Regions from separate parts of the Microbacterium sp. NPDC090007 genome, predicted to be linked through region 3. Evidence: predicted binding sites of a transcription regulator. Region 3 holds the regulator's gene; each other region holds the start of a gene.
What was found. Region 3 encodes HrcA, which represses chaperone genes, less so after heat shock. Its sites were predicted from a motif close to TTNGCACTCGNNNNNNNCGAGTGCNAA; they were not measured.
Positions count from the first base shown of each region.

Region 1: a site for HrcA is predicted at 5,999-6,025, ahead of groES (co-chaperone GroES). Genes of this name have one in related genera too.
Region 2: a site for HrcA is predicted at 7,630-7,656, ahead of ACIPVB_RS10295 (Hsp20/alpha crystallin family protein). Genes of this name have one in related genera too.

Region 1 is NZ_JBIVFV010000001.1:1,096,822-1,107,027, forward strand. It holds gene ACIPVB_RS05165 (hypothetical protein) at 1-366, opposite strand, end outside; gene ACIPVB_RS05170 (IniB N-terminal domain-containing protein) at 353-1,090, opposite strand; gene ACIPVB_RS05175 (LuxR C-terminal-related transcriptional regulator) at 1,206-3,746, opposite strand; gene ACIPVB_RS05180 (Hsp70 family protein) at 3,775-5,634, opposite strand; gene groES (co-chaperone GroES) at 6,105-6,401, shown strand; gene rarD (EamA family transporter RarD) at 6,529-7,470, shown strand; gene ACIPVB_RS05195 (ABC transporter substrate-binding protein) at 7,675-8,958, shown strand; gene ACIPVB_RS05200 (ABC transporter ATP-binding protein) at 9,450-10,206, opposite strand, start outside.
Region 2 is NZ_JBIVFV010000002.1:374,823-385,028, forward strand. It holds gene ACIPVB_RS10255 (helix-turn-helix transcriptional regulator) at 78-1,013, opposite strand; gene ACIPVB_RS10260 (MarR family transcriptional regulator) at 1,328-1,750, opposite strand; gene ACIPVB_RS10265 (hypothetical protein) at 1,988-2,173, shown strand; gene ACIPVB_RS10270 (glycosyltransferase) at 2,368-3,564, shown strand; gene ACIPVB_RS10275 (type III polyketide synthase) at 3,651-4,745, shown strand; gene ACIPVB_RS10280 (methyltransferase domain-containing protein) at 4,787-5,473, shown strand; gene ACIPVB_RS10285 (FAD-dependent oxidoreductase) at 5,470-6,582, shown strand; gene ACIPVB_RS10290 (UbiA family prenyltransferase) at 6,765-7,583, opposite strand; gene ACIPVB_RS10295 (Hsp20/alpha crystallin family protein) at 7,739-8,194, shown strand; gene ACIPVB_RS10300 (sugar ABC transporter ATPase) at 8,285-8,644, opposite strand; gene ACIPVB_RS10305 (NAD(P)/FAD-dependent oxidoreductase) at 8,865-10,085, shown strand.
Region 3 is NZ_JBIVFV010000003.1:332,055-342,260, reverse strand. It holds gene ACIPVB_RS12870 (hydroxymethylglutaryl-CoA lyase) at 1-349, shown strand, start outside; gene holA (DNA polymerase III subunit delta) at 440-1,477, shown strand; gene rpsT (30S ribosomal protein S20) at 1,802-2,062, opposite strand; gene ACIPVB_RS12855 (alpha/beta fold hydrolase) at 2,181-2,903, opposite strand; gene lepA (translation elongation factor 4) at 2,990-4,834, shown strand; gene ACIPVB_RS12845 (DUF1990 family protein) at 4,879-5,523, shown strand; gene hemW (radical SAM family heme chaperone HemW) at 5,523-6,740, shown strand; gene hrcA (heat-inducible transcriptional repressor HrcA) at 7,049-8,089, shown strand; gene dnaJ (molecular chaperone DnaJ) at 8,140-9,264, shown strand; gene ACIPVB_RS12825 (16S rRNA (uracil(1498)-N(3))-methyltransferase) at 9,267-9,995, shown strand; gene ACIPVB_RS12820 (HIT domain-containing protein) at 10,152-10,206, shown strand, end outside.

The DNA of each region.
Region 1 (10,206 bases), on a different contig from region 3:
CGCCGAGCTGATCGTCTCGGACGCCCGCGTGGTGTCCACCTCGCGAACGATGGCTTCGATGTCGGGATCGATCGACTGACGGATGACGAACAGGTAGCCGACGGCGATCGCGCCGACCACGAGGCTCAGCACCCAGCAGATCTGCGCCAGACGCACCGCGGCCGGGGGCGGCATCTTGACCATGACCGGGGCTGCGGCCTTGTCGTGCAGGGCCGGTCGCTCGGGCTTGGACGCCTTGGGCGGGGGTTCGTAGGGCGGGGGTGCCGGTGAGCGGCGCACCTGCGCCTGCGGGGCGGACGCGCCGGAACGGCGGGTGAGCTCCTGAGAGCCCACCCGCCGTTCCGAAGGAGTGTCAGAGCTGGTCATCCGACGTGTCTTCGATGACGATGTCGTTGTCGGAGTCGAACACCACGGTGGTGTCCTCGTCGACGGACGTGTCGATCGTCGTGTCGGTGGTGTCGTTGAACGAGTCGCCGACCGCCACGTCCGTGGAGGAGTCGTTGGCCGAGTCGGTCAGATCGATGTCCGTGGAGCTGTCGGTCGTCTCGGTGTTCTCGGTCGTGTCGTTGTACGACCCGTCGATGTCGGTGTTGGTCTCTTCGTTGCCCATGTTGACGTCGTTGCCGGCGTCGATGTTGGTCGACTGGTCCAGCGTGGTGTCCTGGTCGACGTCGTTGCCGGCCGCGACGGCCTTGTCACCCGAGGCGACGACCGCCTCGTTGCCGAAGGTCTGGTTGACGTCGCCGTTGGCCCAGATGTTCTGGTTGACGGACTGGTCGACGATCGTGTCGCGGTCGTCGATGTGGGTGTACTGCAGCGAGTTGGTGATCGTCTTGATCTCTCGCACGACCGGGTTGTGGTGCTCGGGGCGGTCGTAGTGGACCGGGGTCGGGTTGGGCGCGACCGAGGGCTTCTCGGCGATCACCGGCGCGACCGAGCACACGTCCGCGTAGGAGACGTTGTTCAGCCCGCGGGCCGCCATCGCGCCTTCCGGGTCCTCCTCGAACTCGGCCGCAGCCTGCGGGTCACGCAGAAGGCTCAGGATGAATTCGATCAGCGCATCTGCCATGGTCGCCAGCGTGACGCTCATTGGGGTCTCCTCACGGTTGTTCCTTGGTTCGACGGTAGGTCGAGGGGGCGTGCGTCCGCGTCGGGGGGAACCCCCATAGCGCGGGACGGGTCATAGGGGTTTGCCGCGCGGGTCATCAGCCGACCCGCTCGGTCAGGGCGACGGGTGTGCGCGCATCGTCGTCGAGGGCCATCCGCAGGCGCGTCATCAGGTCGGAGCGCGAGGTGGCGCCCAGTCGCCGACGGATGCGGGCGATGTGGTGTTCGGCGGTGCGCGGCGAGATGAAGATGGCTTCGCCGATCTCGGCGTAGGTCTTGCCCTGCAGCACCAGCGCGGCGACTTCGCGCTCGCGCTCGCTCAGCGCGCTGTGGTTCTCGGCCGACCGCGACGGCATCGCCACGGGGCCCGTCTCGGGAATCGTCGGAGCCGCCACCGGCGCCTCCGCACGCTCGCGCGGGTGCAGCTGGCGCGCGCACGCGAGCAGCCGGGCGATGACGCGCCGATCGTCGGACTTGTTCGCGCCGTGGCTGGCCAGTCGTGCGCCGTCCCAGGCGAAGCCGCACTTGGCCAGACCCGTCGCCGCCTCCTCGATGGCGTCGGCGTCGACGACGCCCGTGAGCACGTCGGTCCACACCCGTCCCGCGCGCGCCAGTCGCGCGGCGAGGGGGGAGCGCTCGGCGGCCGCGCGCAGAGCGCGCGCGTGCACGGTCAGCTCCTCGGGGCTTCCGAGCAGGATGCTGGCGTGCAGGGCCGACCATTGCAGGCTCGCCGCCCACAGTGCCGGGTGACCGAGGTCGGCGAGAAGGCGTTCGGCCTGTTCCACCTGCGACCGCACGGCCGAGAACTCCCCGACCTTCGCCGCCGACACGGCGAACTCGCCGAGGGGCACGAGAGTGAACAGGTCGATCTGGGCGCGCAGCAGGGACTGCTGCGCGCGCTGCCAGACCGGGGGGAGCTCGGACGGCTGGCCGTTCCGGCGCACCAGGCCCAGCTCGACGGCATCCGCCAGCAGTCGGTCGCGTGCCGCAAGGGGGCGACCGCTCGTGGTGACGGCGCGCAGAGCCGCCTCGGCCTCGGCCGCGTGCTCGCACTGGACGGCGACCCACGCGCGCCACAGCAGCAGCCGGGGCGCGGCCCAGGGTCCGCCCTGGGCGCCGTCGATGGCGGCGTCCAGCACGCGCTGCGCGACGGCCGCCTCGCCCAGGTGCAGGGCGACGAGGGCAGCGATCACCGCGGGCAGTTCGGGCAGCGGGGCGTCCGATCCGGACGCGGTGTACATCTCGCTCGCGCGGACGAGGTCCTGCAGGCCGTCCCGCTCCGTGGCGTCCAGCGACGATCGCAGACCCCGCGAGAGCAGGTCGAGTGAGACGCCGTGAGCGGTGGGGATCGAACGGGCCGGCGCACCGACCGGAGCGTCGGCGGGGTCGGGGTGTCCCGAGGCCACGGCCGCGACCAACCACTTCGCGCGGCTCTCCGCGGTTTCCGGCACCCCTCCGGCGTACACCTGGGCGCCCAGGCTGATGTCGCCGCGCATGGCCCAGACGGCCGCGGCCATGTCGAGCGCCTCGTCTCCCGGGGCGTCGGGTGCGGCGAGCAGTGCGTCCACGAAGGCACCCGCGGCATCCACGTCTCCGACGGCCCACGCGGCGCGGGCGCGGCGCAGGGGCAGATCGCGCGGCGAAGCCCCGGCGCGATCGGCGGCGTCGAAGAGCTCAGCGGCTCGGCGGGGGTCACGGGACAGCTCGCGATCGCCGTCCGCGAGCAGGGCCGCGGCGACACGGGCATCGGTCACCCCGCCCAGCAGCGCCTGGACGGACGAGGCGTCCTTCACCATCCGCGCCGAGTAGAGGGCGAGCAGCCGGTCGGGCGTCACGCGCGCGCGCACCGCTTCGCGGACGACCGGGACGGTGCGTCCGCCGCGCTGCAGCAGCCCGGCGTCGTACCCCGCGGCGCAGGCGGCTCCCAGGGCGGCATCCAACGCGGACCGCTCATCGAGGCACAGCGCCTCGACCGCGAGACGCAGAGAGGGCTCGAGGGAGTCGATGCGGTGCGAGATCATGTCGTGGAGCGACCGGGTGATCTCTTCGCGGTCGCACCGCCCGTCGCAGAACGCGTCACCGTGCAGAGCGAGGGCCTCGGCCGTCAGCCACGCCAGACCGCCGGTCGCCGTGAACAGGGTCGACACGCAGTCGCGGCAGGCGGTGGAGGGCGCGGTGCCCAGGTGGGCGAGGACATCGGCGACCGACACGTGCCCGAGCAGCACCGGCGGCTGATGCCGCTCGATGTCGTCCAGCAGGGCGCGCAGGACGAGGGATGCCGGATCGGGCCGGGTCGACAGCAGTACCGTCGCGGTGCCCGCGTGCAGCCGTTCGGACAGCTGCGACAGCACCGCATCATCGAGCAGATGCGCGTCGTCGACGAGCACGATCGCGCCATCGTCGGTGGGCAGGTCTGCGGCATGGGTCAGGACCACCGGCGAGGCGTCCGCCGCGCGCAGCGCGGCGAACACGTGACGCAGGACGCGCGACTTGCCCGAACCCGCCGTCCCGATCACCGCGAGGGGGAGCGGTGCGGGCGTGTCGGTGTACGCGTCGAGGAGGGCGCGCGCGCCGCGCGGCAGCAGCAGTGCCTCGAGGTCGCCGTGCGCCGCCTCCGTGGTCGTCTTCGAGATCGACATCGATGTGTGCTCTCGTTCCGGCGGCGGATCAGGCCGGGATGTCGCTGGCGGTGGCCGTGGGCTCGGGCGAGGTCGTCTCGGCGGGCGGCGAGGTCGTCTCCGCGGGCGGCGACGTCGTCTCGACGGGCTCCTGGGTCGCGGGAGGAGTCGTCTCGGACGGGGTCTCGGTCGGGGTCGTCTCGGACGGGGTCGGTTCCTGCGTCGCGGGAGGCTGGGTCGAGGGCTCCGTGGTCGCGGTCTCCGAGGGCGACGGGTCGACCGGAGGGTTGGTCGACGGGTCGGTCGAGCTGGACGGCGCGGAGCTCGAAGGCTGCTGCTGCGCCGGCTGCTGCTGAGCGGGCTGCGCCGGGGCGGGGTTGGACTGACCGCCGCCGCCTCCGCCGCCGTTCTGCTGCGGGGCCATCGAGGGGGTGCGCTCCTCGGCGGTGCGCGGGGTGAGGCGCTGCGGCGTGCGCGGGCGGGAAGTGCTCTTCGCGGACGGCTCGGATGCGCCCGGTGCCGCAGCCTCGGGCGCGGCGGGCTGCTCGACGGCGGGGGCGACTCCCGGGGCCGCGATGCTCGCGGGCGGCGACGAGGGCAGGTCCAGCGGCTCGAACAGGGTCACCTCGTCGTTGGCGGCGAGGGGCTGCGAGGTGATGCCGACGCCGGAGCGGGCCAGGATGCCGACACCCATGGCGGGAACGCTCACGACACCGACGCCGACGGCCAGCGCCGTCACGCCGGCGGCGACGTAGGCCGTGGCGGGGACGCGGCGAAACCACGGCGCGCGCTTCTCGGCACGAGTGGCGGTGAAACCGAGGTCGTCGATCGCGTCGTCGTCGTCATCGTCGTCGATGTCGTCACGGGCGTCGACGGCGGTCAGGGCCACCGGCACGAACTCTCCCGCTGCGACGCCCGCGGCCGTGCGTGCCGCGCCCAGGGCGATGATGGCCTTCGGGTCGGCGTCGACCGCGATGGGGCGGTCGAACCGCTCGGAGAGCAGCTGCGCGACCCGCGGGATGCGCGAGGTACCGCCGGTGAGCAGGATCGCGTCGAGGTCCTCGGGGGTCAAGCCGGACTGCTTCAGTGCCATCTCGAGCACCTCGACGGTGCGCTCGATCTCGGGCTCGATCATGTCTTCGAACTCGGCCCGCGTCAGACGCACCGCGCCGTGACCCTCGCCGATCAGGACGGGCACGACGGCCTCGCCGTCGAAGGAGAGCGATTCCTTCGCGTCCACGCACTCTCGGCGCAGCGATGCCAGGGCCATGCGCATACCGGGGTCGGTCGAGACCGAGGTCAGGGCCGAGGCGGGGATCCCCGCGGCCTTCACCGTGTGGCGCAGGACGATGTCGTCGAAATCGGCGCCACCCAGATCCGGGATGCCGACCGGTGCGCCGACGAAGTCCACGCGGCCGTCGATGGTCTTCTGGAGGATGACGGTGTCGAACGTGCCGCCGCCGAAGTCGTAGACCGCGAGGGCGCGGCCGATGTCGAGGGGATGCGTCGATTCGTAGTGACGGGCCGCGGCCTCGGGCTCGGTGATGACTTGGACGTCGTTCCATCCCAGGCGGCCGACGGCGTCCTGCACCAGTCTCGTGCGGTACTCGCCCCACGTCACCGGGACCGAGACGGCGATGCCGGCGGGGTGCTGACCCTCGCGCTCGACGGCGGTGCCGATGACCCAGCCGACCATGAGGGCGTAGAGGTCTTGGGGTGAGAAGCGGCGGTCGCCCGCGACGATGGGCACATCGTCGCCGATGCGACGCTTGAATTCGCGTACGAGACGCTCGGGTTGGGCGGTGCCGCGCCGCTCCGCCGCATCGCCGAACAGCAGGCCGCTGTCCGAGACGAAGACCGTCGTCGGCGTGTTGTCGGCGTTGCGCCCCAGGGGCAGCGGGGCAGCCACCAGAGCACCGTCAGGGGCGGTGCGCGCAGTCGCAGCCGCCGTCCTGCTCGTTCCGACATCGATCGCCAAGAAGTACGGCGTTGCCATGTAATTCGACCCCCCGAGGGCGATCGGGTACGCCGAAACGTCCCCGAATCCCCCGATTCCCCGGGCTCGACGACGAGCCCCTTTTGTAATCCGCCGATGCATACCCCCTGTACCCATCGGCGCTGGTGTCATGAGTGTGTCACACCTGGGAACCGGATGAAAGGGTGGGTGACGCGGCAGGACGGGCTGTGATAAAGCGAGTGAGTCCGCGGGCGATGACGTGGCCGCGACGGCCTGCGGATCCCGGCTCGGACCAGCGCATCAAGGCCGGAAGGTGCTGGCACTCGCGTTGCGTGAGTGCCAGCGCTTCTCTACACTCGCATTAGCACTCTCCCCGCGGGAGTGCTGAAAAGTCTTCTGTAACGAGAAAGAAGAGGTAGACCGTGTCGGTTTCCATCAAGCCGCTCGAGGACCGCATCGTCATCAAGCAGGTCGAGGCTGAGCAGACCACCGCGAGTGGTCTCGTCATCCCCGACACCGCCAAAGAGAAGCCGCAGGAGGGCGAAGTCGTCGCCGTCGGCCCCGGCCGCATCGACGACAACGGCAACCGTGTCCCCCTCGACGTCGCCGTCGGCGACCGCGTGCTCTACAGCAAGTACGGCGGCACCGAGGTCAAGTTCGGCGCCGAAGAGTACCTCGTGCTCTCGGCCCGCGACGTCCTGGCGGTCGTCGTCCGCTGATCGCAACACGTATGAAGACCCCGGATGCCACGGCATCCGGGGTCTTCGCTTTTCTCGGCCGCATGATGGCAGGAAAAGGACGGGCGGACGACGGCCGCGCGTGGACGGGCGCGCGTAGGCTGAATCGGTGACCCCGTCCCCTGCCGCCCCGACCGGCGGGAGCACCCGCGGTGCCCTGTACGCCCTCGGCGCCTACCTGCTGTGGGGCGTGCTGCCCCTCTACTTCCTGCAGCTCAAGCCGACCGGGGCGTTCGAGGTCGTGGCGTGGCGCATCGTCTTCGCGTTCGCCTTCTGTCTGCTGTTGCTGACGCTGCTGCGCGCGTGGCCCGCATTCCTGCGCATCGTGCGCCAGCCCCGCCTGATGGCGTTGACCGCTCTGGCCGGCGTCCTCATCTACGTCAACTGGCAGACCTACCTTTACGGCGCGTTGAACGAGCACGTGATCGAGACGAGCCTGGGCTACTTCATCAACCCGATCGTGACCGTGCTGCTCGGGGTGCTCGTCCTGCGCGAGCGTCTGCGCCCTCTGCCGTGGGTCGCGGTGGGCATCGCGGTGCTGGCGGTCGTCATCATCGTGGTCGGCTATGGCGCCTTCCCCTGGATTGCCCTGACCCTGGCGTTCTCGTTCGGCCTCTACGGTCTGGTGAAGAAGCAGATCGGGCCCTCGGTGGATGCCGTGAGCGGACTGACGTTGGAGTCGTTCTGGCTGTTGCCGGTGGCCGGCATCCAACTCGCCGTGGTGGCGAGCACGACCGGTATCACCCTGGGTACCGCCGGTGCGCTGCACACCGGCCTGCTGCTGCTGGCCGGGGCCGTCACGGCGGTGCCGTTGCTGCTGTTCGCGTCCGGAGCGCGCCGGGTTCCGCTCACGGTCATCGGCCTGCTGCAGTTCATCGCGCCCATCATCCAGTTCGTCATCGGAGTCTGGGTGCTGCAGGAGCCCATGACGACCGAGCGCTGGATCGGCTTCGGACTGGTCTGGGTGGCGTTGGTCATTCTGAGCGCGGACTCCCTCGTGGCCGCGCGTCGGAACCGTGCCGTGGTCCAGGACGTCGCCGAACCGGTCTGAGCGGCCGTACGCTGCGCGCGGCGGACTTTCGCGCGCGGCGCCTAGCGTGTCCGGCGCCGTCCCGGCGGAACCGTTATGGGCCCGTGACCCCGCTGACGCACATCGTTAACGAACGGCAACATGCGCAAAACCTGCACCCGATTAGGTTGGGGACACCAGGTGACCCGATGGCTCGCCGAACGTTCATTCACAGCAAGGAGCACTATGAACGTCTTCCCGCGCACGCGCAGCGCCCGCATCCTCGGCGGTATCGCCCTGGTCGGCGCCAGCGCGCTCGTCCTCGCCGGCTGCGCCGGCGGCGGCAGCGACGCCGCCGCCCCCAGCGCATCCTCCGGCGGGGGCGCCACGTCCACGGCCGACGGTACGTTCCACGTCGGCACGATCCTCCCGGCCACGGGTAACCTCGCCTTCCTCGGCCCGCCCGAGGTCGCCGGTGTCAAGCTCGCGGTCCAGGACATCGAGGCCACGGGCGACGCGTTCCCCTTCACGACCGAGCTGACCGAGCGCGACTCCGGTGACACCACCACCGACATCGCCACGCAGTCGGCCACCGAGCTCGTCGACGCCGGTGCCGACGTCGTCATCGGTGCGGCGTCGTCGGGCGTGTCGTTCACGTTCATCGATCAGCTGGTCAACGCCGGGATCGTCCAGATCTCGCCGGCCAACACCTCGCCCGACTTCACCACCTACGCCGACGACGGCTATTACTGGCGCACCGCGCCCTCCGACGTGCTGCAGGGTCGGGTTCTGGGCAACCTGATGGTCGGTGACGGCGCGGCGAACGTCGGCATCATCTACATCAACGACCCCTACGGCATCGGCCTCAAGGACAACGCGACCACGGCCATCGAGGCCGCCGGTGGCGAGGTCTCGGCTGCCGTCCCCTACAACCCGGGTGACACCGTCTTCACGTCGCAGGTCGACGAGGTGCTCGCGTCGCAGCCCGACGCCATCGCCGTCATCGCGTTCGAAGAGACGTCCTCGATCATCCCGCAGCTGGTGAGCACCCAGGGCTACGCCGCGTCGAAGGTCTACTTCGTCGACGGCAACCTGTCGAACTCGTACGAGTTCCCCGCCGGCACGCTCGAGGGTGCGAAGGGCACGCTGCCCGGTAACCCGGCCGACACCGAGTTCCAGAGCCGCCTGAAAGAGGTCGATTCCGCGTTGACCGACTTCAGCTACGCTCCGGAGTCCTACGACGCCGTCATCGTGGCCGCACTCGCCGCCGCTCAGGCCAAGGACGACTCGGGTACGGCCATCCGCGACAACCTGGAGTCGGTCACGGGTGGGGGCGAGAAGTGCACCACCTTCGCGGACTGCCTCGCGCTGATCAACGAGGGCACGGACATCGACTACGACGGTGTCTCGGGTCCGATCACCTTCGACGGCAACGGTGACCCCACCGAGGCGTACATCGGCATCTACCAGTACGGCGCCGACAACAAGTACGCGCTGTTGAACACGGAGTTCGGCTCGCTCAACGAGTGACCTGAACCCCAGAGAGGCCCGGATCCGCGAGAATCCGGGCCTCTTCGCGTTGTGGAGCGGGTGCTCACACACTTCGTCGAGCGTCCACGACACGCCGCACGTGAGACGGCGGGGCGGCGTTTCTCGGACACTCCGCTCACGCGTGACCACACCCCTGGTTGAGCGTCCACGACACGTCGCACGTGCATCTCCGGCGCGGCGAGTCTTGGACGCCCAAGCGGGTTGGAGCGGGGGGACCGCATCGCGGACGAGTGCGGCGGGAAGGTGCGGCGCGCTGGCCCGGGCGACTGTTCCGGGCTCTGTGCGCCTCGCAGGCGCTCGCCAGGGGCACACGGCGCTCACACGCGTGCCGGCGGCCGCGGGGCGCCTGTGCCGTCGCGTGACGCGGAGGACCGCCCGGCCTGGCGCGTCGGGCGAGCAGCGCGCTGAAGCCCCCCGGAAACCACGAGTGCCCCGCGGCCGGAGCCGCGGGGCACTCGTCTGAGCCGGAGTTACTCGGCGTGCGGGTTCTTGCTGCCGTCGCGCTTGGCATCCTCGTCGGCGGCCAGGGTGCCCAGGTACAGCTCGATCACGCGGGGGTCGGTGAGCAGCTCGCGGCCGGTCCCGGTGTACGCGTCCTTGCCCTGGTCGAGCACGTACGCGCGGTGGCAGATCTGCAGGCAGCGCCGGGCGTTCTGCTCGACCATGATGATCGTCACGCCGGCGCGGTTGATCTCGGCCACGCGCAGGAACGTCTCGTCCTGGCGGACGGGCGACAGGCCGGCCGACGGCTCGTCGAGCAGCAGCACCGACGGGTCCATCATGAGGGCGCGACCCATCGCGACCATCTGACGCTCACCGCCCGAGAGCGACCCGGCCCGCTGCTTGCGTCGCTTGGCGAGTTCGGGGAACAACCCCGAGACGAACTCGAAGCGCTCGGCGAACACCTTGGGCCGTTGGAAGAGACCCATCTGCAGGTTCTCCTCGATCGACAGGCTCGGGAACACGTTGTTGTTCTGGGGCACCATGCCGACGCCCTTGGCGACGAGCTTGTCGGCCTTGAGCGAGGTGATGTCCTCGCCGTTGAGCAGCACGGCTCCGCCGCGGATCTTCACCTGGCCGAAGATGGCCTTCAGCAGGGTCGACTTGCCCGCGCCGTTGGGGCCGATGATGCCGATCAGATCGCCCTGGTAGGCGTCCACGGTGCACCCGTTGAGGATGTTGACGCCGGGCAGGTATCCGGCGACGAGGTCGTCGGTGCGCAGCACC
Region 2 (10,206 bases), on a different contig from region 3:
GGCCGACGATCCGGGACGACGTCGGGCGGGGCCGGACGGTCCACGGCCGACCCGGCCCGGGAGGCGACCCCGGCGGGTCAGGAGCGCAGGGTGGTCGACGGCGTCTCGCCGAACTCGCCGCGGTACATCGCCGCGAAACGGCCGAGGTTCGAGAACCCCCAGCGAGCCGCGATCGCCGCGACCGTGTCGGTCGAGGGGTCGCCGTTGCGCAGTTCGACGCGCGCCGCGTCCAGCCGCACGCGCCGCAGATACTGCATGGGCGTGCGCCCCGTCGCCGCGCGGAAGGCGTACTGCAGTCCGCGGGGCGAGAGCCGCGCGGCCTGAGCGATGTCGGCCAGCACCACGGGCTCGGCCGCGTGGGCCTCGACGAACGCCTTGGCGCGGCGCACCGGGGCGGGCAGGGCGCGCGAGGCACGTCCCGCGGCGAGCGCGTCGGTGAAGGTCGTCGAGAAGCTCAGCAGAGAGGCTTCGAGAAGGAGGGTGCGCGCCTGCTGCTCGATGAGGGGTGTCCTTTCGGACGAGCGCAGCAGAACGTCGCGGGTGTACTCCCACGTGCGCGACCAGTAGCGCAGCCGCTGCTCGTTGACGGGCCCGTGCCCGGTAGCGCGTACGCGCAGAGAATCGTCGCCCGAGAGCCGACGGGCGGCCTCGTCGAACTCCGCGCGCGCGAACGACACGGCCGAACCCGCGATCCGACCGGTGAAGGCGATCTCGAGCGGGCGGTCGACGACCATGAAGGGCGTCGCGGTGTCGATGCGCTCCTGGCGGTAGGTCCCCGTCACCCGCGGGCCGGCGACGCGGCCGACCACGACCTGGTCGCGGGGGTCGGACTCCACGAGCATGGTGGAGCCGATCGTGTAGTCGCAGATGGCGAAACCGGCCTCGGATGCGGCGTGCCACGCGAGGGCGGGCTGGATGGCCTCGGCGCGCGAGATGCGCGCTCCGGGCACGATGGTCTGCCACAGACGCTCGACGGTCTCGGCGTCGCGTGTCTCGATGTTCGTATGCTCCACGCGAGTTTCCTAAATCGTCCGAGAATGTGCGGCAAGACCATTGCCTGCGAGGGCCCCTGCAGATATGAGAACGCTCTCACGCAGCAATTCAGTCGAATTCCGACGACTCCGAACGCCCCCCACCCGCATTCACCGTATCGGGCGCGGCATCGCGATCGCGCATTCCGTCGGTTGAGGACGCCGTGCGCGAATAGAAGGCCGCGATGCGCAGTCGATCTGCGATCGACGGGCCCTGTCGCGCGGCGACGCCCGCGGCGGTCGACGTGTGGGTCGGCGCCCACGCCCGCGGCGGTCGACGCGCGCGTCGGCGCCCGTCAGCGAGATGCGGCGGCCGTCAGCGCGTCGATGACGCCCGCGACGCGGTTCGCCTCGGCCGGGTCCAGAGCGGCGATCGCGACCTCGATGTCGTCGTCGAAGGAGCGCAGGCGGCACCACGGCTCCGCGGCCAAATCGACCACCACGGTGAGGTGGTTGACGCGCCGGTCCTCGTCATCGAGATCACGGCGGACCGCTTCGCGCTGCACGAGCCGGTCGATGAGGGTCGTCACCCCCGCCGAGGTGATGCCGAGGTGATCGCGCACATGCGAGGGTCGTGCGCCGGGGTTCTGGGCGATGAACAGCAGTGCGCGGGCGTCGAGCTCGTTCAGCGACAACTCTCGTCGCGCGTCGATGACGGCGGTGCGGCGCGCTTCGCCGTACGCCAGGAGCGCGCGCAGCAGGGCCGAGTCCGCGGGCATCGGCCTGATCATGTCGGGGGACGTCTGCACGACCCATGATCGTACCCACTGCGCACGGCCGCCCGTGCCGCGCCGCGCGACGACCCGTTCGACCCGCGTCATCACGGGGCCCTGCGCACTCTCCCCCCGTTGTCAAGCGGGTCCGGCCGATCGCGATCGGGGGTTATCACTGGACCACGACGACCCGCCGACATGCGGGCGCACATCCCGTCGGGAGACGGGAGCGAGGAGAAGACCATGATCTACGGACAGCAGGGCGGACAGCAGACGGGCTCGGTGTGGAGCATCGCGATGTCGACGGCCATGGGCAACGGCATCATGCCGCGCTCGGACGACGGACACCCCCCGCGCACGACATCGCGCCGGTTCTGGTCGCGAGGCCGCGACGCGGGCGGGAAGACGGCGGTCGCGCCCCGCTCCTGACACCCGCGCCCCCACCCCGACGCGTCGGCCCCTTCCCCCAGGATCCGGCGCGTCGGCTCGTTCCGGGCGAACGGATCGGTGGCCGGGCGTTCACACGATGGTCCCCACGGCGTAACCCGCCGCCCGGGGTTCTCCCTCCAGCATGGGACGACCGCACCCGCGGTCCTCCGTCCCCGGCTGCGAAGGCGATCCCGATGACCCGACCCGTCCGTGTGCTGTCGCTCTACGAAGGCTTCTTCGCCGGTGGCGCGCGGATCCTGCATTCCGATGTCGTGGCGGGACTGTCCCACCGCGGGGCGCAGGAGCACGCGGTGCTCTCGCTCACCTCCGCCGCTCGACGCGACGCGTCACTGCAGTTCGCCCACGACGACACACGGTTCCGGCGTCTGCGCGACGCGGGGGTCGCCATCGACACCTTCGACCGCGTCGCGGGAGACCGCCCCGCCGCCCCCGAGGACTTCACCGCCGCCGAGCTCGAGCGCGCCGCGCACCTCATCTCCGCGGCCGACGTGGTGCTGTCGCTCAAGGAGCAGCCCCTCAGCCTCATCGTCGCCCTCCAGCGCGCGGGGATGCTCCCCGACCGCCCCCTCGCGGCGTGCCTGCACCGCTCCGATCCGACGCACTCCGGTCCCGCGCTCGGCTGGCTGGTGGATGCCGCGGCCTCTGGCGCCGTGACCGCCACCATCGCCTGCGCGGAATCGACGTCGTCCGCCTACGCGCGCGCCGGTGTCGTCGCCCGCGACGCGTGGGTGATCGACAACGGCATCGACACCCGCCGGTTCCGCCCGGGCACGCGGGCCGAGCGTCGCCGGACCCGCGCGGGTCTCGGCATCCCGGAGTCCGCCCCGGTGGTTCTGCTCGCGGCCCGTTTCGACGCCATGAAGGACCCGGGACTGTTCCTGCGCGCGGTCGCCCGGCACGCCCGCCGCACACCCGGGACGCACTACGTGATGTGCGGTTCGGGAATGACGCACGACAATGCCGCCTTCCGCGCTCTGGTCGACGACAGCGGCGTCGACGACGCCGTGCCGGTGCACGCCCTGGGCCTGCGCGAGGACATGCCGGAGCTGTACCGGATCGCCGACGTCGTCGCGCTCACCAGCGCCTTCGGCGAGGCCTCGCCGCTCTGCCTCGTCGAGGGGGCGGCATCCGGGGCCGTTCCCGTCACCACCGACGTCGGCGACGCCGCCCGCATGGTCTCGGGCTTCGGCCTGGTGACCGCGCGCGACGAGGACGCCATCGCCGGGGCGTGGGACGACGCGCTGATGCGGCGGTCCGCGATGCGTGCCGCCGCCCTCGGCGCCCGTGGCCGGCTCGACCGGCGTCGCATGGTCGAGGACTACCGCGCGGCGATCTCGGGACTGCTGCTCTCGGACGCCCTCGCCGCCTGAGCGCGGGGGCGGGTCGCACCCTAGACACGGCACGACGCCGGCACCATCCCCGCGCCCGGGCCGGCAAAGCGTGTCTACAGTGAGGCATGACCGCCCGCATCGTGTCGATCGGCACGGCTCTGCCCGACACCCGCGTCACCCAATCGACACTGCGCGACCTGTTCGCCGCGCAGCCGGGGTTCGATCGCAAGAGCCAGCGCCTGGTGGGGGCGGCGTTCGACGCCGCCGCCATCGACGCCCGGCACGTCGTCCTGCCCCAGCTGGCGGGTGCCACCGGAGACGGCCTGGCCGTCCGCGACGGGGACACGCTGCTGATGCCGCCGACCGGAGCCCGCAACGACGAGTACCGACGCGCGGCACCGCCCCTGTTCGCCGCGGCCGCCCGGGCGGCGCTCGAGGGTTCCGCGTACGCCGCCTCGGCCGTCACCCACGTCGTCACCGTGTCGTGCACGGGCATGTTCGCGCCCGGACCCGACTACCACCTCGTCCGCGACCTCGGCCTCTCCCCCACGGTCGAGCGCTACCACCTCGGCTTCATCGGCTGCGCCGCGGCCATCCCCGCACTGCGCCTGGCCGCGCGGATCGTCGGCGACACCCCGGACGCCGTGGTCCTCGTGGTCTGCTGCGAGCTGTGCTCGCTGCACTGGCAGACCTCGTCGCACCCCGATCAGATCGTCGCGGCCTCGGTGTTCGCCGACGGAGCGGGGGCCGCGGTCGTGGCATCCTCGGCATCGTCGCAGGCGGGCTTCGACCTCGCGGGCTTCGCCACCCACGTGACCGACGACGGAGAGAAGGACATGGCCTGGACCGTCGGCGACTCGGGCTTTCAGATGACCCTGACGCCCGAGGTGCCGCGGATCATCGGCCGCGAGATCTCCGCGATCGCCGCCGACGTCCTGGGCGATCTCGCCGACGTCGACGCGTGGGCCGTGCACCCGGGCGGGCGCAGCATCCTGGACCGCGTCGAGAACGCCCTGCACCTGGATGCCGCGGCCCTCGGCCCCTCGCGCGCGGTCCTGCGTCAGCACGGCAACATGTCCAGCGCCACCCTGCTGTTCATCCTGCGCGATCTGCTCGACGCCCCAGCCCTCGCCGACGGCGCCCGCGTCGCCGCCCTCGCCTTCGGTCCCGGGCTGACCGTGGAGGCGGCGACCCTCACCCGGCGCCGCGCGGACGCGTGAGCACCGGACTGGCCCGGCGCGACACGGCGCTCACCGAACTGATGGACGACCCCGACTGCGATCCCCGGGCGCTCGCGGCCACCTACCGCCGCTTCGACCTGGTGAACCGCCTCGTCTCGGCGTGGGGGCACCTCTACCGCACGCGCGTGCGGCCCGAGCTGCGGGCCCTGGGCCGCCCGGCTCGCGTGCTCGACCTGGGCTGTGGCGGCGGAGACGTCGTCGTGCGTCTCGCCGCCCTCGCGCGGCGCGACGGCCTCGAGGTGGAGTGGGTGGGCGCCGACCCCGACGCCCGCGCCCTCGACGCCGCCCGCCGGCGATCGCGCCCGGGCGTGCGGTTCACCGCGCAGGGGTCGGCCGACCTGCTGGCCGCCGGCGACGCGTTCGACCTGGTCCTGTCCAACCACGTCCTGCACCATCTCGACGCCGGCGCGCTGCGCTGCTTCGCCGAGGACTCGCGCGCGCTCTCGCGCGGCGCGGTGCTCCACGCCGACATCGCCCGTGGCCGCCTCGCCTACGGCCTGTACGCGGTGGGCATCGCTCCGCTCGCGGCCGGCACGTTCCTGCGCGTGGACGGCCTACGCTCAATCCGGCGCAGCTACCGCGCGCCCGAGCTCGCCGCGGCACTCGGACCGCCGTGGCGGGTGCAGACCCCCGCGCCCTTCCGGGTGCTCGCCGTCGCCCGGGGACGTGCGCCGGGCGGCAGCGCCGACTCCCGGGGCGCGCGATGACGGAGGTGCTCGTCGTCGGGGCGGGGCCGGTCGGCCTCGCCCTCGCGGCCGACCTGCGCGCACGCGGTGTGGACGTCGAGATCGTCGACCGCCGCGACGCCGTGGGCGGCGGGACGCGGGCCATCGGCATCCACTCCCCCGCGCTGACCCTGCTCGAGGCCTCCGGCGCCACCGACGGCATCCGCTCGCGCGCCGTGCGCATCGGACGCGGTGAGGCGCGCGCAGACGGCCGCGTGGTCGCCGCGATCCGCTTCGACCGCCTGCGCGCGCGACACCCGTACGTGGCGGCCCTTCCGCAGTCCGACACCCTCGAGGTGCTCACCGCCCTCGCCCCACCCGTGCGCCGCGGCGTCGACGTCGTCGCCCTGCACGAGGACCGGGCGGGGGTGCGGGCCGTCACCGCCGCGGGCGGGGAATGGCGCGCGGGCGCGGTGGTGGTGGCATCCGGGTGGTCCGGACGCGGTCTCGTCTACCGCCCCGGCGCGATACGCACGCGCCACTATCGCGATCGCTATGCGATGGCCGACGTCGAGGCGGCGGGCGGCCCGGTCGCCCGGGTGCACCTGGAACGCGGCGGAGTGGTGGAGTCGTTCCCCCTTCCGGACGGGCGCCGGCGGCTCGTCGCCTGGGCCGGCGCCGCCGAGATCGCGGATGCCGATGTGTTCCTCCGTGACGCGGTCGCGTCGCGCGCGGGGATCGAGGTCGAGGTCGCGGGGGCGTCGACCTTCGGGGTGCGGCGCGCGGTGGCCCCCGCTCTGCGGCGCGGCCGGATCGTCGTGGTCGGCGACGCGGCGCACGAGGTGAGTCCGATCGGCGGGCAGGGGATGAACCTGGGCCTTCTCGATGCGTTGACCCTCGCGCCCCTGCTCGCACCGTGGGTGCGGACGGGCGACGACGCCGGCCTCGCAACCTGGGAGCGCGACCGCCTCGCCTCGGCGCGGCATGCGGCGCGCCTGGCGCTGCTGAACACGTTGCTCGGACGGGCCGCGGCGCCGAGCGCGCATCACGCGCGGACGACGGCCCTGCGCGCGCTGCTGCGCGGTCCCGGGGGCGCGGCGTTCACGCGGGCCTACGCGATGCGGTTCGACCGCGCCGCGCGCGGCACCTGACAGCCCTCGGCTTCGGCGCCGCACCGCGCGGGAAGCCGCGCGCACCGCGCCCCGCACCGCCGCGCACATCGCACCGTGCACCCGATCGCGCGCACCGCGCCCCGCACCGCCGCGCACATCGCACCGTGCACCCGATCGCGCACACCGCACCCCGCACCGCGCGGGCAGCCGCGCACACCGGGTCAGGCGACGACGAGTTGCACCGCCAGCACCAGCGCCGCCAGCATCGTCAGCTGGAACACCGCCCGCCCCGGGGGGCGCACCAGCACCCGCACGATCACGGCGACGGCGACCGCGACGACCACCGCGAAGAACCCGACGCCGCGCCCGGTCCCCACGAGCACGGCGAGCGCGCCCGCGACGATTCCCGCGGCCGCGATCAGCACCGAGGCGCGCGCCCCCAGGCGGTGCGGCAACCCCCGCACCCCGGTCCGCCGGTCGTCGTCCAGGTCGCGCACGACGTTGGTCAGGTGCACGGCCGCACCGAGAGCGGCCCCGGCGAGGGTCGCCCACGCGGGCGCGAGCGTCGGCGTCCCGTCCGACAGCGTCGCGAACGACGGGAACAACCCGAAGCTCAGCAGGAACGGCGCGATCGAGAACGGCGTCGACTTCAGCCCCGCGTTGTAGGCCCACGCCGAGGCCAGGGCGAGGGCGTGCGCGGCCAGCAGGCCGGGTCCGAGCGGCAGCGACAGCGCGACGGCGACGACGACGGCGCCGATCGCGACGGTCAGGGCGCGCTCGGCGGTCAGCGTGCCGCCCGCGATGGGCTTGTCGGTGCGCCCGACGGCGGCGTCGCGTGCCCCGTCGATCGCGTCGTTGGACAGCCCCACCGAGACCTGTCCGGTGAATACCGCCCCCACCAGCACGAGCAGCCGCAACGGTTCCAGTCCCGCCGCGAGACCGAGCGCCAGCGACAGCAGGGTGACCACGAGGGTCGGTCCGGGGTGGGTCGCTCCCCACAGCGCTCGGATCACCGACGTCTCTTTCCCGGCATCCGTCACGCTGACGACGTTATCGCGGCCCGTCGGACGCGGCACCGACGGGGTCTTGGCACTCGACCGCCGCGAGTGCTAATCTTCCTCGCAGTTGAGTCGCACCGACTCAACTTCAGACCCCGGATGCCGCATCCGGGCCGATTCGCAAAGGAGAAACGACCATGGCCACCTACGACCCCTTCCGCGACCTCGACCGCCTCGCGTCCACGCTCCTGGACGCCCGTCGCGGCGGCGGCCCCCGCCGAATGCCGATGGACCTCTACCGCGACGGCGACCACTACGTCCTCGCCGCCGATCTGCCCGGTGCCGACCCCGGCTCGGTCGACATCGACGTCGACGGGCAGCTGCTGACGATCCGCGCCGAACGGACGCTCGGCTCGGGCGAGGGCGTCAAGTGGATCACGCGCGAACGCGAGACGGCTTCCTTCGTCCGCCAGCTCAACCTCGGCCAGGGCATCGACACCGAGCGCATCAGCGCCGCCTACCGCAACGGCGTCCTGTCGGTGACCATCCCGGTCAGCGAGAAGGCCAAGCCGCGCCGCATCTCGGTGTCCACCGACGACGGCGACGGCGTGATCGAGGCGCACGAGAGCACGCCCCAGCCCATCGAGCAGTAGGCACGGCAGTCGTCCGCGACCGCGGACGCACGCCCACCGCACACGCCGATGCCCCGGTCCCCTCGAGGGGGCCGGGGCATCGCGCGTTCGTCAGAGGTCTTCGGGGGCGAGGTCGCCCTGACCCTCTTCTCCCAGTTCGACCACTCCCGGGTCCTCGCCCTGCGAGTCGGTGCCGGTGGCCTCGGCGTGCAGATCCTCGAACGGGATCTCGCTGCCGGCGTCGTCGATCTCGGCCGGATCGGCACCCGTCGCCGTGGCGGGGTTGATGTCGTCGGGGTCTGCGCCCTCGTCGAGCGCGGTCGTGGCATCCCACTCCGCCTGCGCGGGGTCGAGCGCTGGATCGGGCTCGATCGAGGTGTCGCCGTCGCGCAACGGCTGCACGCCCGCGATGCCGGTGTCGGCGGCGGGGGTGGTCGCGTCGGGGGTCGGGTCGATCGAAGCGTCGCTCATGGGGGTCCTTCCGTCGGACGCGGGATGCCGCCGGGTGCGGCGGTCCTCCCATCCAACGTCCCCTCACGCCCGCGACCCCGACCCTTGACAGGCCCCCGCCGCCTCCCTCTCTGACGAGCGCGCGCCCGGCCCCCCGGAAGTCCGGCCCGCGGGCGTCGGTGTCAAGGCGCTGGTGCAACCGGTCACCCCGACGCACCGTGAGACGGACGAGAGGACGCCCATGCACGACTCCGCCCCGCCCGGGCCCCCGGGCACCGCCCCCCGCATCGTGATCATCGGCGGCGGCAACGCCGGGCTCTCGACAGCCGGCCGACTGCAGCGCGCCCGCGCGGGAGAGGTCACCGTCATCGAACCCCGCGAACGGCACGTCTACGCACCGCTGCAGTCGCACATCGCGGGCGGGGCGGCACGCGCCTCCTCCGCCGTGCGCGCCCAGGCCGACGTCATCCCGCCGGGTGTGCGCTGGCTGCGAGACGAGGTCTTCACGGTGGATGCCGCCGCTCGTCGCGTGCACCTCGTGTCGGGCGGGCGCATCGATTACGACCAGCTCGTCGTCTGCGCGGGACTGCGCATGGCCTGGGAGCAGGTGCCCGGACTCACCGGGGCGATGGACGCCCCCGAGGGCGTGTCGAACTACGACTTCTCCCTCGCCGCCAAGGCCTCGCCGGTGCTGCGCGACCTGCGCACGGGAACGGTCGTGTTCACGCAGCCGCCCGAGCCGGCCTCGTGCGGCGCCGCGGCCCAGAAGCCCATGTACCTCGCATGCGACTGGTGGCGGGCGATCGGGGTGCGCGACGACATCCGCGTGGTGTTCGTCTGCCCCGATCCGCTGCCCTTCGGCATCCCCGCCATCGACCGCGAACTCCAGCGGAAGCTCGACGAGTACGGCATCGAGGTGAGATACAGCCGGGTACTGCGGTCGGTGGATGCCGCGACCCGCACCCTCGAGATCGGACACGGCCAGACGCGCGAGACGCTGGCCTACGACGTGCTGCACGCGGTGCCGCCGCAGCGGGCGCCCGAGTGGATCGCCGGCAGTGGGCTGGCGGCATCCGACGATCCGCACGGATTGGTCGACGTGGACCCCGAGACCCTCCGGCACGTGCGGTATCCCGAGGTGTGGGCGGTCGGCGATGCGGCGCGGGTCGCCACGCGCCCGTCGGGCGGAGCCATCCGCCAGCAGGCGAAGACGCTCGTGAAGAACCTGACCGCCGTGCTGGCGGGACGCGAGCCGACCTCGCACTACGACGGGTACAGCGTCGTGCCGTTCACCGTCTCGCGCGGAACGGTGGTGTTCGCCGAGTTCGACCGACGGGGGCGCCTGCGGCCCACGGTCCCGTTCTGGCGATCGCTCTACCGCGAGCGCCGATCGACGTGGATCGCGGACCGGCGCGTGCTGCCCTGGGTGTACTGGCACCTGATCCTGCGCGGGCTCGCCTGAGACGCGCCCGGCGCGGGACGCACGGGCACCCCGCCCATAGGGCACGGAAGCCGATCCCTCAACCCCGGGGGCAGGCCCGCGGCATCCCGCCAAGACTGAAGACAGCCCCGGAAGACATACG
Region 3 (10,206 bases):
CGAGGTGCGGGATGCCGCCCGCCTCCGCGTCCACCTGCACGAGACCCGCCACACGGCGATCGCCAACGCCCTCGCGGCGGTATCGGTGGGCGTACAGGTGCTCGACGCCAGTGTCGGTGGACTCGGCGGGTGCCCGTTCGCCCCCGGGGCGGCGGGCAACGTCGCGACCGAGGACCTCGCGTGGGCCTTGCGCGCCGACGGGCATGAGCTGGAGATCGATCTGGATGCCGCGACGGCGGCCGGACGTGCGATCTGCGAGGTGGTGAACGTGACGCCGAGGTCGGGGCTCGCGGCCGCCGGCGTTTTTCCGCCCTCGGCGCCGCTCGCCGTGCCGCGCCAGGTGAGGTGAGTTCTGCCGTCACGCCCGGGTCGGGATCTCACGGCACGCTGGACGCCCCCGGGCGCATGCGGTGTCGGAACCCCTCGGTAGGCTGGGGGAGTGACCCCGGCCCCTCGACGCGCAGCCCCCGCGAAGGCGAAGTCGGCGATCCCGCAGGTGTCGTGGCGGGCTCCGCAGCCGGCGCCGATCGTGCTGGTCTCCGGTCCCGAAGAAGTGTGCGCCGAACGGGCGACCGCCGGCATCCGCTCGATGCTGAAGAGCGAAGACCCCAGCCTCGAGGTCACCGACATCCGCGCCGACGACTACGCGGCCGGCACCCTGCTCGCGGTCACCTCGCCGTCGCTGTTCGGCGAACCCCGCCTGGTGCGGGTCAGCGGCGTCGAGAAATGCAGCGACACCTTTCTCACCGAGGCCGTCTCGTACCTCTCGCAGACGCAAGAGGGAGCCACCGTCGTGCTGCGCCACACCGGCGCGAGCGTCCGCGGCAAGAAGCTGCTCGACGGCATCCGTTCCGGTCAGGGCGGCGGTATCGAGATCGCCTGTCCCGCCGTCAAGCGCGACTCCGACCGCTTCGACTTCGCCGTCGGCGAGTTCAAGGCCGCGAACAAGCGCATCGCCCCCGTCGCCCTGCGCTCGCTCGTCTCGGCCTTCGCCGACGACCTCACCGAACTCGCGGCGGCCTGCCAGCAGCTCATCGCCGACGTCCCCGGCGACATCGACGAGCGCATCGTCGAGCGCTACTACGGCGGCCGCGTCGAGACCTCGGCCTTCACCGTCGCCGACACCGCCATCGCCGGGCAGTACGGGCCGGCGCTCCTCGCGTTGCGCCACGCCCTGGCATCCGGAGCCGACCCCGTCCCCCTGGTCGCCGCCGTCGCCATGAAGCTGCGGACCATGGCCCGTGTCGCCGGCACCCGCGAGTCCTCGTCGATGCTCGCGTCACGCCTGGGGATGAAGGACTGGCAGGTCGACCGCGCGCGCCGCGACCTCGTCGGCTGGACCGGCAACACCCTGGGCATGGCCATCCACGCCACGGCCCGCGCCGACGCCGAGGTCAAGGGAGCATCGCGGGATGCCGTCTTCGCCCTCGAACGCATGGTCACGGTGATCGCGACCCGCGCGCCGTACGGCGACTGAGCACCCGCCGCGCGCCTGCGCCCACCCGCCCACGCGCCGGCGTCCACTCGCCCGCCCGCGCGCCTGCGCCCACCCGCCCACGCGCCGGCGTCCACCCGCCCGCCCGCGCGCCCACTTTCCCGCCGGCGCGCGTACACCACGGCGGGCCCGTCGGCCGACACGCCGCTACGCGCGCCCGTCACACGGCGTGTCGGCGACGACTCCCGCCGTTGTGTCTGCCCGAGGCCGGTCGACGCCCGCGCGTCCACCTCGCACCGCCCGGACCCGCCCCCAACGACGAAGCCCGCCCCGCGATGCGGGACGGGCTGTCGAAACGGCTGCGGCTCAGAGAGCGTTGACCTGCTTCGCGATGGCCGACTTGCGGTTCGCGGCCTGGTTCTGGTGGATGACACCCTTGCTCACGGCCTTGTCGAGCTTCTTGCCGGCCAGGGCGAGCGCCTTCTCGGCGGCTTCCTTGTCACCGGCCAGGACGGCCTGGCGGGCGCGACGCACGTGCGTCTTCAGCTCGCTCTTGACGGCCTTGTTGCGCTCGTGCGCCTTCTCGTTGGTCTTGTTGCGCTTGATCTGCGACTTGATGTTCGCCACGTCGACGGTCTTTCGTTTGAGTGAGTGTTGGAAGTGCCGGGCGAGCGGTAGAGGGGCGCTGCACCGGCGGTCGTGGAGGTCGGGAAAAACCCCACACGCAAGCCAAGGGCCGAGTCTATCAGGTCGATGCCTCGACGGTGGTGAGCGCCACCTCCAGCAGCGCGTTGAACACGCGGGGCCGCATCGCGGTGACGAGGTGCGTCGTGCGGGGCACGACGATGAGCTCGGCGCGGGCGGCGACGGTGGTGAAGAGCTTCTCGTTCGCGCGCAGCTGGTCCCATTGCCCGTTGACGAACCACAGCGGGATGTCGATCCGACGCAGCGCCGCCAGCAGGTCCAGCGTCGACAGCGACGCCAACGCGGTGTCCTGGGCGTCGAACGCGTACCCCCCGGCCCCGAAGTCCGATCGCGTCTCGGGCGGCAGCGTGCGATCGAGCACCCGATTGGTCAGTCCGAGTCCCCGGTCGGGCAGGCTGTCGAAACGGCGCGCCAAGAACCGGTACGCCGCCAGCCCCACGCCGCGGGGGAGAGAGGTGCAGGATGCCGCGACGAACGCCGCGACCGGCGGGGGCTTCTCACGCCCGACGTAGTCGATCGACAGCAGGCCGCCCATCGAGTGCCCGACGAGCAGCACGGGGCCGCGGGCGGCGGCATCCTGCACCGCCCGATCGATCGTGGCGAACGCCTCGTCGAGAGTGAACTCCTCGCCGCGGCGCGTGCCGTGGCCGGGCAGGTCGACGGCGGTGGCCGGATTGCCGCGCCGCGCGAGATGCGCGAGCTGCGCACGCCACATCGACGCCGACGTGCGGATGCCGTGCACGAGCACGACCTGGACCGTCATGGCATCCACTGTAAAAGAGCCGGAATGCCACGGAGTCGCCCCTCGGGGACGGCGATGTCGGCGCGCCACCGTAGAATCGACGGAACATGTCACCGCGCGCCCTGAAGCCCCTCGAGCCGTCCGCCACCCCGCCGGCGCAGATCCGCAACTTCTGCATCATCGCCCACATCGACCACGGCAAGTCGACGTTGGCCGACCGCATGCTGCAGATCACCGGCGTCGTCAGCGACCGCGACATGCGGGCGCAGTACCTCGACCGCATGGACATCGAGCGCGAGCGCGGCATCACGATCAAGTCGCAGGCGGTGCGGATGCCGTGGGCCACGGCCGACGGCACCTTCGCCCTCAACATGATCGACACGCCCGGTCACGTCGACTTCACGTACGAGGTCAGCCGCTCGCTCGCCGCGTGCGAGGGGGCGATCCTGCTCGTCGACGCCGCCCAGGGCATCGAGGCCCAGACGCTGGCCAACCTGTACCTCGCCCTCGAGAACGATCTGACGATCATCCCGGTGCTGAACAAGATCGACCTGCCCGCGGCCGACCCCGACAAGTACGCGGCCGAGCTCGCCGGCCTCATCGGCGGCGACCCCGCCGACGTGCTGCGCGTCAGCGGCAAGACGGGTATGGGCGTCGAAGAGCTGCTCGACCTCATCGTCGAGAAGATCCCCGCCCCGGTCGGCAATGCCGAAGCCCCCGCGCGCGCGATGATCTTCGACTCGGTGTACGACGCGTACCGCGGCGTGGTCACCTACGTGCGCATGATCGACGGGTCGCTCCAGCCGCGCGAGCGCCTGCAGATGATGTCGACGGGCGCGACCCACGAGGCCCTCGAGATCGGCGTCTCGAGCCCGGAGCCGGTGCCCACCAAGGGACTGGGCGTGGGCGAGGTGGGCTACCTCATCACCGGCGTGAAGGACGTGCGCCAGTCGAAGGTCGGCGACACGATCACCACGCACCGCAAGCCCGCGACCGACGCCCTGCCCGGGTACACCGACCCGAAGCCCATGGTCTTCTCGGGCATCTACCCGATCGACGGCAGCGATTACGCCGAACTGCGCGAAGCGCTCGACAAGCTCAAGCTGTCCGACGCCTCGCTGCAGTACGAGCCCGAGACCTCGGTCGCGCTCGGTTTCGGCTTCCGCTGCGGCTTCCTCGGCCTGCTGCACCTCGAGATCATCACCGAGCGCCTCTCGCGCGAATTCGGTCTCGACCTCATCACCACCGCGCCGTCGGTGACGTACGAGGTCACCACCGACACGGGTGACACCGTCTCGGTCACCAACCCCAGCGAGTACCCCGACGGGCGCGTCGCCTCGGTGTCGGAGCCGATCGTCAAGGTCGGCATCCTGTTGCCCAAGGACTACGTGGGCACCGTCATGGAGCTCTGCCAGTCGCGCCGCGGCACGCTGCTCGGCATGGACTACCTCAGCGAGGACCGCGTCGAGCTGCGCTACCACATGCCCCTCGGCGAGATCGTGTTCGATTTCTTCGACCACCTCAAGAGCCGCACGCAGGGGTACGCGAGCCTCGACTACGAACCGGCCGGCCAGCAGACCGCCGACCTGGTCAAGGTCGACATCCTGCTGCAGGGCGACAAGGTCGACGCGTTCAGCTCGATCGTGCACCGCGAGAAGGCCTACGCCTACGGCACCCTCATGGCCGAACGTCTGCGCAAGCTCATCCCGCGCCAGCAGTTCGAAGTGCCCATCCAGGCGGCCATCGGTGCCCGCATCATCGCGCGCGAGACCATCCGCGCGATCCGCAAGGACGTCCTCGCCAAGTGCTACGGCGGTGACATCACGCGAAAGCGCAAGCTGCTCGAGAAGCAGAAAGAGGGCAAGAAGCGCATGAAGATGGTGGGCCGCGTCGAGGTGCCGCAAGAGGCCTTCATCGCCGCCCTGTCCGGCGACGTCGAGACCAAGAAGTAGCGGCGCTCACCTCCCTCCCATCCGCTTCCCCGAGACTGGAGATCATGCGCCGGCAGAACTTCACGGACGACACGGTCGACTACGCGGCGGTCGGGGCCACCCAGGCCCACGACCTCATGCAGTATCCGCCCGAGAACTCCCTTCCCGCCGAAGACGCGTGGCGTATCGGCAGTGGCGAGGAGCGATTCGTCGCGGCCACCGAGCTGCTGCTGTCGTGGGCGCCGCTGCGTGCCGGCGAGCTGAGCATCACCGACGTGCGCCCGGCATCCAATTCCGGATACTCCGGTGTCGGGTTCGACGCCGAGGGCGCCCCCGTCGCGCCGAGCAGCCTCGAGGCCGAGCAGCGCTTCGCCGCCGACGGCACCCCGTTCGTCAGCCCCGGCACCGGGGTGCGCCTGCACGGCAAGGTCGACGGCCACCGCGCCGACGCCGAGCTGCGCGTGATCTCGGTCTTCGAGGAGCCCCGTCGCGTCGGATTCCTCCTCGGCACGGTCGGTCATTCGATCGTCAGCGGCGAGGAGCTCTTCGCGATCGAGTGGCGCGAGAACGACGAGGTCTGGTTCGTCGTCCGCGCGTTCGATCGTCCGACCGCCCCCACCTACCGGCTGTTCACGAGCCGGGTGCGCCGTCGCCGTAAGGCGCTGTTCACGCGATACCTGCGCGCGATCTCGCCGTTGTACGCCTCCTGATGGGCGGTCCTCTGCCGCTCGGCGACCCCGCCCCGGTCGACGGACGACTGCCCGACGACTTGGCGATCGAGGCGTCGACCGACTTCGGTGTGTACCTGCACGTCCCGTTCTGCCGGGTGCGCTGCGGCTACTGCGACTTCAACACCTACACCGCGAGCGAGTTGCGCGGCGCCCGTCAGGACGACTTCGCCGACACCCTCGCCGCCGAGGTGCGCCTGGCTGCCGGGGTGATGGATGCCGCGGGGGGCCGGCGGGCGGCATCCACCGTGTTCTTCGGCGGCGGCACGCCGACGCTGCTTCCCGCGGGGGATCTGGCCCGCATGCTGGATGCCGTGCGCGAGGGCTTCGGAATCGCCGACGGCGCCGAGGTCACGGTCGAAGCCAACCCCGACACCGTCGACGACCGCGTCGTCGATACGCTCGCGGCGGCGGGGGTCACCCGGCTGTCGATCGGCATGCAGTCCGCCCGGCCGCATGTGCTCGCCGCCCTCGACCGCACGCACGATCCGAAGAACGTCGCGACCGCCGTGTCCGCGGCCCGGGGAGCGGGCCTGGACGTCTCGGTCGACCTCATCTACGGGGCGCCGGGGGAGTCGCTCGAGGACTGGCGCGCCTCGCTCGAGACCGCCACGGCGCTCGAGCCCGACCACGTCTCGGCCTATGCGCTGATCGTCGAGGACGGGACCAAGCTCGCCCGTCAGATCCGCTCGGGCGCCGTCGCCATGCCCGACGACGATCTGCAGGCCGACATGTACGAACTGGCCGACGATCTGCTCGGCGCGGCCGGCTACGACTGGTACGAGGTGTCCAACTGGTCGCGGGGCGTCGCCCACCGCTCCCGGCACAACCTCGCCTACTGGCGCGGGACGGATTGGTGGGGGTTCGGGCCCGGCGCGCACAGCCATGTCGCGGGCCTGCGCTGGTGGAACGTCAAGCACCCCGCCGCCTACGCGCAGCGCCTCGCCGCCTCCGAGTCGCCCGCGGCGGCCCGCGAGCGCCCCGACGAGACCGCGCGGCGGCTCGAGTCGGTGCTCCTGCGCAGCCGCATCCGCGAGGGCCTGGCCGTGTCCGAGCTCCTCGGCGAGGGCCGCAAGGCCGTGGCATCCCTCATCGCCGACGGCCTGATCGAGGGGACGGATGCCGTGCGCGGCCGCGTCGTGCTCACCCGCCGCGGACGCCTGCTGGCCGATGCCGTCGTGAGAGCGCTGACGGCCTGATCGGCGGCCTCTCGCCATCGCGTGGGCGCCGCGCGGCGCGCCCCCGCCGACCCTCGATAAACGCCGTTCGTGCTGATAAACGGTGCGAGGCCGCGTTTCTCGCCACAAATCGCGTTTATCGCGGGGGAGCACGGCCCGCAGGGGACCGCGGCCAGCAGACGAGCGCGGCCAGCAGAGGAGCGCGGCTCGCGGGGGAGCGCGGCGCGCAGGGCACCGCCGCCGCCCGCGAGCCGCTCGACGCACCTGACAGGCGTTCGTCGTAGAATTGGCACTCAGTCGAGCCGAGTGCCAAACGGGAGGAGCAGCACATGGTGTCCGAACGCGGTCTTCAAGTGCTGCGCGCGATCGTGCAGGACTACGTCGACACCCGTGAGCCGGTCGGCAGCAAGGCGATCGTCGAGCGTCACGCCTTCGGGGTGTCGGCCGCCACCATCCGCAACGACATGGCACTGCTCGAGGACGAAGACCTCATCGTCGCCCCGCACACCTCGTCGGGGCGCGTCCCCACCGACAAGGGCTACCGCGTCTTCGTCGACCACCTCGCCGAGCTGCGCCCGCTCTCGACCGCGCAGCGCAGTGCGATCACGTCGTTCCTCGACGAGGCCGGCGACCTCGACGACCTGCTCGCGCGCACGGTCCGTGCCCTGACGCAGCTCACCGGTCAGGTCGCGATCGTGCAATACCCCTCGTTCGCGCGCGCGAACGTCACGCATGTCGAGCTGGTCGCCCTCGGCGGCCCGCGGGTGCTCGTCATCCTGGTCACCGACACCGGCCGCGTCTCTCAGCGCATCGCCTTCGCCCCCGTCGAACCGGGCGAGGCCGACATCGCGCAGCTGCGCGCCCGCGTGGGCACCGTCGTCGTGGGCCGCGGGGTCGCCGAGAGCGCGCAGCGTGTGGCCGAAGCCCTGGCCGACGGTCCGCGCCCGGGAGTCGTGCTGGACGCGATCGCCGACGCCGTGCTGCGCGTCGTGGGCGAGGAGCTCGAGGAGTTCCGCCAGGACCGCCTCGTCATGGCGGGGGCGGCGACCCTCGCCAAGCGCGAGTCCGACTTCCGCGGCAGCATCTATCCTCTGCTCGAAGCCATCGAGGAGCAGGTGACTCTGCTGCGGCTCATGAGCGAGATGGTGGCCGACGAGAAGGGGCTGTCGGCGAGCATCGGTCGCGAGAACGAGCCGTTCGGTCTCATCGAGGCCTCGGTGCTCGCGAGTCGGTACGACGGCTCGACCGGCGGCGCCCGCGTGGGGCTGCTCGGACCGACCCGCATGGATTACTCCTCCAACCTCGCGGCGGTCCGCGCCGTCGCGCACTATCTGACCCGGATGCTCGAAGACGACGACAGCGCGCGGTGACGGCATCCCCGAAGAGAATCAACCCCGCGTGAGCGGGCAGGAAGGCGATTGTGGCTGACCACTACGAGGTCCTGGGCGTCGAGCGCGACGCCAGCCCCGAAGACATCAAGAAGGCCTACCGGCGTCTGGCACGCCAGTTGCACCCCGATGTCAACCCGGGCGAGGACGCGTCCGAGCGCTTCAAGCTCGTGACGCACGCGTACGACGTGCTGAGCGACCCCGAACAGCGACGCCGTTACGACATGGGGGGCGACCAGAGCCCGTTCGGCGGCGGGGGAGCGGCCGGCTTCGGCGGCTTCAGCGACATCTTCGAGACGTTCTTCGGCGGGGGAGCGCAGGGCGGTGGGGGTCGCGGCCCACGTCCGCGCTCGCGTCGCGAACGCGGCCAGGACGCTCTCGTGCGCGTCACCCTGCAGCTCGGCGACGTCGTCTTCGGCACGCACCGCGACCTCGAGGTCGACACAGCGGTGCTGTGCGAGACCTGCCAGGGCTCGTGCACGCAGCCCGGCACGAGCGAGGTCACCTGCGACATCTGCCACGGTTCGGGTCACGTGCAGCGCACCGTGCGCAGCCTGCTGGGCAACGTCGTGACGAGCCAGCCCTGCACCGTCTGCCACGGGCACGGCACGACCATCCCCTACCCGTGCGGCACGTGCCAGGGTCAGGGCCGCGTCCGCGCCCGTCGCACCGTCTCGGTGGACATCCCCGCCGGCGTCGAGTCGGGTCTGCGCCTGCAGCTCCCGGGCTCGGGCGAGGTCGGACCCGCCGGCGGCCCCAACGGCGACCTCTACCTCGAGATCACCGTCGAGGCGCACGACGCGTTCAGCCGCGACGGCGACGACCTCGTGGCCACGCTCGAAGTGTCGATGCCGGATGCCATCCTCGGCGCCACCACGACGATCGAGTCCCTCGACGGCGGTGTCGACCTCGACGTGCGTCCGGGCGTGCAATCCGGCGATGTGCTGACCATCAAGGGCCGCGGCATCACGCCGTTGCGCGGCAGCCAGCGCGGCGACCTCAAGGTCGGGGTGCACGTGGTCACGCCCACGCGGCTCGACCACAAGGAACGTGCCCTCATCGAGGAGTTCGCCAAGCGCACCAAGGCTCCCAAGCCCCGTCTGGCGGAGCACCAGCAGGGGATGTTCAGCAAGTTCCGCGACCGCTTCCGGCACTGATCGTGGCTCTGCACTTCGTCACCGACGCGGCGGGATCCGCTCGTCCGGGCGAGACCGTGGTCCTCGAAGGGGCTGAAGCGCATCACGCCGCCGCCGTCCGGCGCGTGCGCGTCGACGAGGCCGTCACCCTGGGCGACGGCCGCGGCGCGTGGCTGTCGGGGACCGTCGTCGCTGCGACCCCCAAACGGGTCGACGTCCGGGTGACGGCGCGCGAGGAGCGACCCGGATCGGCGCCGCGCTTCGTGCTGGTGCAGGCCCTCGCGAAGGGCGACCGCGACGAGCTCGCGGTGCAGGCGGCGACCGAGCTCGGTGTCGATGCGATCGTGCCGTGGCAGGCCGCCCGCAGCGTGTCGCGGTGGGATGCCAAGGCCGAGAAGGGTCTCGCGCGCTGGCGCACCATCGTGCGCGAGGCGGCCAAGCAGGCGCATCGCGCGTGGATCCCCGAGGTCGAGACCCTCGCCCGGACCGCCGATCTCGTTCGACGCGCGGGGACGTCCACCGTGCTGGTGCTGGAACCGTCGGCATCCGCCCGTCTGACCGAGGTGACCCCGCCGGCAGATCGAGATGTCGTGCTCGTGGTGGGCCCCGAGGGCGGGATCGCCCCCGAGGAGCTCGAGGCGTTGCAGAAAGCCGGCGCGCACCTCGTGCGCCTGGGTGACACCGTGCTGCGCACGTCCACCGCGGGGGCCGCGGCCATCTCGGTGCTGTCGGCGGCGCACGGCCGCTGGTGAGCGTCGCCGTGACGCCGGTCGCCCGCGCCCGTCCCTCTGTCTCGGGGCGGATCGCACGCCCTGGGGCACGACTGTTCCGCCCCGAACAGGATGTCGAGCGGCGCCCCGACACGGCACCGGGCCTGGGTGTTGGGGGCCGTCACTAGACTGGATGCCATGAGCGAACCGTCGATCTTCACCCGCATCCTGCAGGGCGAGATCCCCGCCGAGA